One region of the Clostridium sp. Marseille-Q7071 genome, then DNA from elsewhere that is predicted to be linked to it. Evidence: a T-box and tRNA genes for the amino acid it is inferred to sense, from the RefSeq annotation. Region 1 holds a T-box; the other regions hold tRNA genes.
The links. A T-box is a leader RNA that pairs with one kind of tRNA and senses whether it is charged. The one in region 1 lies ahead of asnS (asparagine--tRNA ligase), so its partner is inferred to be a tRNA-Asn.
Positions count from the first base shown of each region.

Region 2: it encodes a tRNA-Asn, which carries the amino acid that the T-box ahead of asnS (asparagine--tRNA ligase) is inferred to sense. The anticodon was not compared.
Region 3: it encodes a tRNA-Asn, which carries the amino acid that the T-box ahead of asnS (asparagine--tRNA ligase) is inferred to sense. The anticodon was not compared.

Region 1 covers NZ_CBCOPR010000001.1:1,545,631-1,548,921, reverse strand. Annotated here, with positions in the region: gene asnS (asparagine--tRNA ligase) at 145-1,536, opposite strand; T-box leader at 1,590-1,836, opposite strand; gene ACWPW7_RS07215 (QueT transporter family protein) at 2,097-2,573, opposite strand.
Region 2 covers NZ_CBCOPR010000001.1:1,008,380-1,011,670, reverse strand. Annotated here, with positions in the region: gene ACWPW7_RS04745 (glycine--tRNA ligase) at 1-1,190, opposite strand, end outside; tRNA gene ACWPW7_RS04740 (tRNA-Asn) at 1,798-1,872, opposite strand; gene ACWPW7_RS04735 (hypothetical protein) at 2,075-2,446, opposite strand; gene ACWPW7_RS04730 (hypothetical protein) at 2,418-2,621, opposite strand; gene lysS (lysine--tRNA ligase) at 2,810-3,291, opposite strand, start outside.
Region 3 covers NZ_CBCOPR010000001.1:3,426,360-3,429,650, reverse strand. Annotated here, with positions in the region: rRNA gene ACWPW7_RS16270 (23S ribosomal RNA) at 1-617, shown strand, start outside; rRNA gene rrf (5S ribosomal RNA) at 1,028-1,145, shown strand; tRNA gene ACWPW7_RS16260 (tRNA-Asn) at 1,181-1,255, shown strand; gene ACWPW7_RS16255 (hypothetical protein) at 1,500-1,871, shown strand; gene ACWPW7_RS16250 (hypothetical protein) at 1,999-2,916, shown strand; gene ACWPW7_RS16245 (ComEC/Rec2 family competence protein) at 3,264-3,291, opposite strand, start outside.

The sequences.
Region 1 (3,291 bases):
ATTACAAGTAAAATCTACTATCTATAAATCTATTTCAAATATGAAAGATACCAAAAATAAATTTACCTTATTAAAATTAGCATTTTTATGCTTAATATATAAGGGCCAAAACATAGGTTTTGACCCTTATATATTGAAACTTTATTAAAATTCAGCAGTTCCTGTAGTTCTTGGGAAAGGTATAACGTCTCTGATATTGCTTACACCAGTTACATACATTATCATTCTTTCAAATCCTAGTCCAAAGCCTGCATGTTTTGTTCCACCATATTTTCTTAACTCTAGATACCACCAGTAATCTTCTTTTTTAAGTCCTAGTTCTTCCATTCTCTTTTCAAGAATATCTAGTCTTTCTTCCCTTTGGCTTCCTCCTATGATTTCACCTATACCTGGAACTAATAAGTCCATTGCTGCAACAGTTTTATTGTCATCATTTACTCTCATATAGAAGGATTTGATTTCCTTTGGATAGTCAGTAACAAATACTGGCTTTTTAAATACTTCTTCTGTAATATATCTTTCATGCTCTGTTTGTAAATCAGCGCCCCACTCTACTTTATATTGGAATTCTTTATCTGCTTTCTTTAATAATTCTATAGCTTCAGTATAAGTTATAGCAGCAAAGTCAGAATTTACTACATTCTCTAATCTTTCTTTTAATCCTTTATCTATAAAGCTGTTGAAGAATTCCATTTCCTCTGGAGCATTTTCCATTACAAAGTTTATGATATATTTTATCATATCTTCTGCAAGTTCCATATCATCTTTAAGGTCTGCAAAAGCTATTTCAGGTTCTACCATCCAGAACTCAGCAGCATGTCTAGCAGTATTTGAATTTTCTGATCTAAAAGTTGGTCCAAAAGTATAAACATTTCTAAATGCTAATGCATAAGCTTCTGCTTCTAATTGACCACTAACTGTTAAATTAGTTTGTTTTCCAAAGAAATCCTCTCCAAAGTTTATTGTTCCATCTTCGCTTTTAGGAACGTTATTTAAGTCTAAGGTTGTAACATTAAACATTTCTCCTGCACCTTCAGCGTCACTTCCTGTGATTATTGGGGTGTGAGTATAAACAAATCCTCTTTCTTGGAAAAACTTATGAATAGCATAAGCAGTTAATGAACGTACTCTAAATACCGCTGAGAAAGCATTGCTTCTTGGTCTTAAATGGGCAATAGTTCTTAAGAATTCAAAGCTATGTCTTTTCTTTTGCAGTGGATATTCTGAGGATGATTCCCCTTCTACAATAATTTTAGTAGCTTTTAACTCAAAAGGTTGTTTAGCTTCTGGAGTTAATACAAGTTTTCCCTCTACAGTAATTGAAGAGCTTACGCTAAGCTTTGATACTTCCACAAAATTCTCTAATTCTTCCTCAAATACTACTTGAATATTTTTAAAGAAACTTCCATCATTTACTTCTATAAAGCCAAAATTTTTAGAAGCTCTTAAAGTTCTAATCCAACCACTTATAGAGATCGTTTGATCACCATATTTTTCTTTTTCTCTGTAAATTTGTTTTACTAATACTTTTTCCATACAGTTTTCCTCCTTTAAAACTTTATATAAATATAAAAAAACCCTTCATCCCTAATAGGGACGAAAGGTTAACTATTCCGCGGTACCACCCAAATTGTCATAAAATGACCTCTTTACAGTACAGATTATATTCGATACTGTTTAATTTATAACGGTTTAATTCCGTCTAAGCCTACTTTCATAACAATTTCGGTTAGAAGCTCTAAGATGTTCTTCAACATAAGTTTCATATTGACCTCTCACCATCGTCAACTCGCTTAAATTACCTCTCATATTTACTCTTCTCTTCATTGCTTTTAATTTACATTATTTATATTATATACAAAAATTATTTTTAAATACTAGTAATTATTATATAGCTTAAATATATAGTTGTCAAATATTTTATAAAATATACTGGACTTTACTCATCTACTTCAATATTAAGTAACCTATACTTTATAGTATATACAATCCTTCATAATAATCTACTAGTAAAAATAAATTTAATTTTTTAATTCTATAAAATCTTACATATAAAAAGTTAAGACCATAAGATAAAAATCCTATGGTCTTAGCTTTTATTCACTGATTTTTAATATATCACTTAAATTTTTGTCCTTTAATAGTAATTTAAATACAGGTATCCCTATTATAGTTACTACCACAAACTCACCTACCCCAACTTGAAGTGCGGATAAAACTAATGGTAAATTAAACGCATAATAAAGCATAGCTCCTATCATTATCGCGTTTACTATTGTAGGATATAATGATGCTATAATCATATTTTTACTTTTACTCATAACAAAAGTTGCTATAAAGGTTGCTGCAGTTCCTACAATTACATCTATAACACCAGCAGGGCTGAAAAGATTAGCAATACCGCATCCTAAAGTAAGTGCTGGTACATATAACGGATCTATAAATGCTAACAAAGTCATTATCTCTGATAATCTAAATTGTATTGCCCCAAAGGATATCGGTGCTAAAACATATGTAATAACTGCATATATTGCTGCCACCAATGAAACCTTTAATAGTTTTTTAGTATCCATACCTTTTTCCTCCTAAAAAATATTAAATAATTTCAAAGCCTTTTAACATTAAACTTAACTGCGGCGCAATACTAATAAAGCTATTTATTTCAATAACTTTTCATATCCCTATTTACTTTAGAAATAATATTCCCAACTTTTCACTTTACAATTCACAAATTTCAATATTAAGATTATAAATATTTATATGAGTAAAGCTTTTTAATTTACTTTTAACAAAATAAAAATCATATCTTTATTTTTTAATATAAATTAAAATTAATAGCTAATTTAAAATTGTAAATTGTTTAAGTTATGTAGACTTTTAATGTAATATGCTTTCTAAAAAATAAAATAACGCTGTCATTAGGACAGCGTTTCTACTCTTTTGAGATAACTCTAATAATCCTAATAAAATGTTAGGATTAAAAAGATTGCTGCCGTAGTTTTATTTAAAGACAGGAGGCTTCCGAACTGTCTAATTAATTTTAACAAATAATATTATATATTATAAAACTTTATAAATCAAGGAGTATAGTCTATAAGTAATAAATTAACTTTTTAAAAACTTCTAACATTTTTATTAAATGTTATGTTTTCCATTAGCAAATATGTTTGCAAAGCTGAAAGTATTTTACAATAACTATACTTTACTAATTCAAATTATAGATAAAAGCAGAAGACCTGATACAAATATTTAATGAATAAATCTTTTAATTAATAACATGCCATTTTATAA
Region 2 (3,291 bases), 540 kb from region 1:
TTAAATTTTTTAGCAAGTATTGAATAAACTTCTAAAGCTTTTTCACTTAATTTTTTACTTAATGGTAGTACTGCTGCTTTAAAAGGTGCTAGTGCCGGATGCAAATGTAATACAGTTCTAACATCGCCGCCTTCAAGTTCTTCCTCATCATAAGCATTTACCAAGAATGCAAGAGCAACTCTATCTGCACCTAATGATGGCTCAATACAATATGGCACATATTTTTCATTTGTTACTGGATCTAAGTAAGATAAATCTTCTCCGGAATGTTCCATATGTTTTTTAAGGTCGTAATCTGTTCTATCAGCTATGCCCCATAGTTCGCCCCAACCAAATGGGAATAAAAATTCTATATCACAAGTTGCATTACTATAGAAAGATAATTCCTCTTCACCATGATCTCTAAATCTTAAATTTTCTTCTTTCATACCTAGATTAAATAAGAATTTCTTGCAGTATTCTTTCCAATATCCGAACCATTCTAAGTCTGTTCCTGGTTTACAGAAAAACTCTAGTTCCATTTGTTCAAATTCTCTAGTTCTAAATACAAAATTTCCTGGTGTAATTTCATTTCTAAAAGATTTACCAATCTGAGCTATACCAAAAGGTACTTTTTTTCTTGAAGTTCTCTGTGCATTTTTAAAGTTAACAAATATACCTTGAGCTGTTTCTGGTCTTAAGTATATTTCTGATTTACTATCATCAGTTATTCCTTGAAATGTTTTAAACATAAGGTTAAATTTTCTTATGTCTGTAAAGTTTTTCTTTCCACATTTAGGGCAAACTATTTGATGTTTTTCGATATACTCTTTATACTCTTCATTAGTCCAGCCATCAGCAACTGCAACTTCTGCTCCTTCTGAAGTCATATGATCTTCCACTAATTTATCTGCTCTAAATCTAGCCTTACAATCTTTACAATCCATTAATGGGTCTGAGAATCCTCCAACGTGTCCTGAAGCCACCCAAACTTCTGGGTTCATAAGTATAGCACAATCAAGTCCTACATTATATGGACTCTCTTGAACAAACTTTTTCCACCATGCTTTTTTAACATTGTTTTTAAACTCTACTCCTAATGGACCATAATCCCAAGAGTTAGCAAGTCCTCCATAAATCTCTGAACCTGAAAATATAAATCCTCTATTCTTACACAAGCCAACAACTTTATCCATAGTAACTTCTTTCATAAAATAATACCTCCATTTTTTTTATTTATAAACACTCCAATTGAAGTAAATTTACTCTAATAAAAACAAAAAAACTATTACTAGTTAAGGGACGAAATAACATTCCGCGGTTCCACCCTTATTAGCAATAGCTCAGCTCTACTAAAATATACTCAAAAGCTCCCTTCACTATAAGTCCTTAATGATTTGCACCTTCCATCATTTCTCTTTATAAAGTACTTAAAGTTACTCTTCTTCATCAATGTATAATATTAAATTGTATTGATATATGCTATCATAAAAATTCAGAATTGTCAAGCATTAATTGTTAAAAAGTTAATATTAAAATATACTTTATTTATACTTATAAATTATAGCCACTTCTACTAATACAAAAGATGAATATTTTGCTTCTTGTAAAGTTGTTCAATAATTTCTTAATAATAAAAAAATAACTAATAACTTTTTTAAACTTATCGTAGAAATTAATGCTTTAAAAATTAGTTAAGTATTGTAAATTAAATTCTAATATCTTATAACTTATGTATAAGTTTAATTTTTTATAAACTCATTACAATAAAAAAAGTAATACCATAAAGTATTACTTATATCTATCAAAAATAAAAAATGGCTCCGCGAAGAGGATTCGAACCTCCAACCTATCGGTTAACAGCCGAGTGCTCCACCGTTGAGCTATCGCGGAATATCGTCATTACTGACTATATATATTATTATATCAAAAATCAAAAACAAATGCAATAGTCTTTTAAAATTTTTTTTATACTTTTTTATTTAACTTTATATGCCTTATATTAACTGTGATAAATAATCTATATTCATTGATATTTTTGCTCATATTCAACAATATTAAATCCTGAAATTTTTATAGTAAGTGGATATTTAACTTATTTAAAACATCCTTTTTTTATAGATGTTCTAAAATCTTCACTTTCATAAATATCTGAAAGCCATAATGCATTTTTCTCTACAAGGTTATTGTCTTTATCATATATTTTGATAGTTTTATCATTATCATAAATAAAGCTATGATCTTTATTTATTCTATATTCATTATTTCCTATAGATAAAAATTCTCCTTTATCTTTGTTTATATTTTGTTTTTTATTAAAATATAGTCTTAAAAAATTATTATCATTTCCCTCTATTCTATCTAAATATATTTCTGAATTATTCCCTTTATAAACAAGTTCTTTTACTTCAATAGGCTCATTAAAATAGCTTAATAGTTTATTTATCTTTAGGCATATAACTTTCATCGACTTGTATTGTAACTTCTATAGGAGTAACTCTAGTAATTCTATATCCCATTTGGTGAATGATATTTTTTCTCATACTTTCCTTTAGATCTTCTTTATTAATGAAATTTAATCCTACTTCAACAATCAAGGTTAGAGCAATTAAACTTAGAACTATTTTAGAACTTCGCTTCATTCTAATCTCCCTTACAAATTATTCTTATAAAAATTTTTAACATAATTATTGTTAAATGTTAATATTCAATAATTTAAAAGTAGCGTTATAAGGATTATATATTACTAATAAGAGTGCCCTTAGGAAAATTATACCATATAAAAAGAGATATAAAGTCTTCATAGACAATATATCTCTTAATTTTCATATTATTGTAATGGTTTCATAGTTGGGAATAAGATTACGTCTCTTATTGATGTAGAATCAGTTAAGAACATAACTATTCTATCTATACCTATTCCTAATCCTCCAGTTGGTGGCATACCTACTTCTAATGCACTCATAAATTCTTCATCTATAACATAAGCTTCATCGTCACCAAGTTCTCTTTCTTTTGCTTGCTGTTCAAATCTTTCTCTTTGTACTATTGGATCATTAAGCTCTGAATAAGCATTACATACTTCTCTACCATATATAAATCCTTCAAATCTCTCAGTAAATTCAGGATTTCCACGTTTTTTCTTAGTAAGTGGTGAAATTTCTACTGGATAATCGCATAGGAATGTTGGCTGTATTAAATGTTCTTCCGCAAACTCTTCAAATAAAGCATTTAATACATCTGCCTTTGTACAATCTTTTAATTCTTTCTTAAATTCCAAATGCTTTTCTTTAGCAATAGCTTGAGCTTCTT
Region 3 (3,291 bases), 1.9 Mb from region 1:
CCCAAAGGTTCCCTCAGAACGGTCGGAAATCGTTCGAAGAGTGCAAAGGCAGAAGGGAGCCTGACTGCGACACAGACAAGTGGAGCAGGGACGAAAGTCGGGCTTAGTGATCCGGTGGTTCCTCGTGGGAGGGCCATCGCTCAACGGATAAAAGCTACCTCGGGGATAACAGGCTGATCTCCCCCAAGAGTCCACATCGACGGGGAGGTTTGGCACCTCGATGTCGGCTCGTCGCATCCTGGGGCTGAAGTAGGTCCCAAGGGTTGGGCTGTTCGCCCATTAAAGCGGCACGCGAGCTGGGTTCAGAACGTCGTGAGACAGTTCGGTCCCTATCCGTCGCGGGCGTAGGAAATTTGAAGGGAGCTGTCCTTAGTACGAGAGGACCGGGATGGACAGACCTCTGGTGCACCAGTTGTCACGCCAGTGGCACAGCTGGGTAGCTATGTCTGGAAGGGATAAACGCTGAAAGCATCTAAGCGTGAAGCCCCCCCTAAGATGAGATTTCCCATAACATAAGTTAGTAAGACTCCTGGAAGAACACCAGGTTGATAGGTGAGAGGTGTAAGCATGGCAACATGTTCAGCTGACTCATACTAATAAGTCGAGGGCTTGACCTAATTAATTTCACTGTGCAATTTTCAGAGAATAATTAATTTCTCTAAAAATTAATAGAAGCAAGTAGTACAAGGAAACGAAGGAGCGAGGAACAGATTTTACTAAGGTAAATGAGTACCGCAGTGACTGAAGTTGACTCAGTAATACGAAGCTTATATGAAATTTTCAAAAAATTAATAGAAACGAGCAGTACAAGGAAATGAAGGAATGAAGAGCGGAGTTTACTAAAGTAAATGAGCACTGGAGTGACTGAAATTGACGAAGTAATGCGAAGCTTATATGAATTTTTAAAATTTGATGGAAACGAGTAATACAAGGAAACAAATGAGTGAGGAGCGGAGTTTACTACGGTAAATGAGCACCAGAGCGAATGCAGTTGACGAAGTAGTACGATGTTTATAGCAAATTTAAATCTGGTGATGATGGTCCTAAGGGTAACACCCCTTTCCATTCCGAACAGGCAGGTTAAGCCTTAGGACGCCGAGAGTACTGCACGGGAGACTGTGTGGGAGGGTAGGTTGTTGCCAGGTAATGCTAAGCTAAGTTTTACTTAGTTTAGCAATATTCCGCGATAGCTCAACGGTGGAGCACTCGGCTGTTAACCGATAGGTTGGAGGTTCGAATCCTCTTCGCGGAGCCATTTTTATTAAAAATATGAAAAGCTATATAAGAAGAATTACAATTAAAATTCTTTTTATATAGCTTTTTATTTTGTCTTTATTTTCAAATTTATATAAAACAACTAAAAAAATTTCAAATTCTATAAACTTTTTACATTATTTAACGATAACTGTATAGAAAAGATAAAATATGAAAAGCAAATTTTAAATCAAATTATCAGCAGATATACATTAACTACAGGTAATAGAATTGGAAGTAGAAGTGTGGAAAAAAGTTTTTCACCAACTTCAATAAGTTGTCCAGGAAATAATGTTTATTCTGGGATAACTTCCATGAATTTAAGTAATGATTCATCAATACCTAATAGTGCTATGATAAAATCTATCACTGTTGAAGGACAAGGAGTTTCTACAGGAAACACATTTATTGAAATAAAATCTTCAAAATTAGGATGTACAAAGACAAGATTAAGTGTAAATAGTGCAAACTTTATAGGATATAAATATTCTGACCAAATTAAGGTTAAAGATAAATGGGAATTAAAGTATGTTTCTTCAGCATTAGCAAAAACAAAATGGTCAAATTTAAAAGCATCAATTAGTTATGATTATGATAAAGCAGAGGATTGGGATTAATATAGATTTATGCTTAATTAACAATATTAAAAGATGTAAATAAACCATAAAGGTTTATCAGTATTAGAAAATATGTTGATAAACCTTTATTTAGATATTATATTAGAATTTATTTTAGGAGATTAAAATGAATAGGATAAATGATTTAAATGATATAAATACCTTGTCAAGTATAATGTGGATGAGAAATGCTCGAAAAATAAATAATGGAAGAAATGTAAACAATACAAATATTGTAAGTAGAGCAATGCAAGAACTTGTATTTTCTAAGGGAGAACAATTTAATAATGTATACAATGCTCAAGGAAATAGTCTTTATGATGAAAGAAACATACTTAAAATAAAAGAAAAAACTCCTTGGTATGGTGATCTTAGAGAAAAAGGTCTTAAACCGCTAAGTCCTGATTATGAAACAACAGTTAAAAACGATAGAGAAAATCTTAATAATGAATTAAATAGATTATTTAAAGAAAATGGAATAACTCTTGAAGAAGGAGAAAAATTTTCAATTGAATTAGATTCTTTAAAAAATTTAAAGATAAAAGGTTTGAAAGATGATAAAAAAGCAAAAAAAATAAAAAGTCTTATAGAAGATTCCAAATGCACTGTAACGCGTAATGGTAAAACTTTTCAAAAAAAGATGATTGGTGAAATAAATAATACTATGTACTCAGCACGAAATTTAAATGGAGAAATAACTCACCAAGGATATGCTAAAAATGAAGCAGATAATTTTATACATGAATATTTTGGTCAAAGCATAAAAGACTTATCCTATGATAAAAGCAGTGGAAAATACCTAGGCGCAAATAGTGAATTGCAAAAGGTTTTAGATGGAGATTATAGTAATCTTATTGAAGAATGGTTAGGTAAAGCAAGAAAAAATAATCCAGAGTACAATGGAGGATCAGGAACTTGTATAATGCTAACAAAACCAATTATAGAAAATTTAAAAGAAATAGTTAAAAATGGACAAAATAGCATACCAGACTTTAACTTTTCAATAAATTTTGAAAGTGGAAAATTAGATGATGGAAGATTATAAAATAATAGCAAATTATTAAATAGGTCATTATAAATAATTTTCAAATATAGAACAAAGTGCAGAAAGCGATTAATCAATTAGTTTTCTGCATTTCTTTAATTTGATAGACATTATAATGAATTAGTGAAATTTATATGATATTAATAGATGCAATTTGAAGATATCTAATAAATTCATATACTGAAAATGACGAAATCAATATAAATTTATTTTAATGTACGGTAAACATGAATTTCAAGTTTATACGATATATTAAAGGTTTGAATCCTCTTCGCGGAGCCATTTTTATTAAAATATGAAGTGCTATATAAGAAGAATTATAACTAAAATTCTTTTTATATGGCACTTCATTTTACCTTTCGCTTTAAAGTTTCT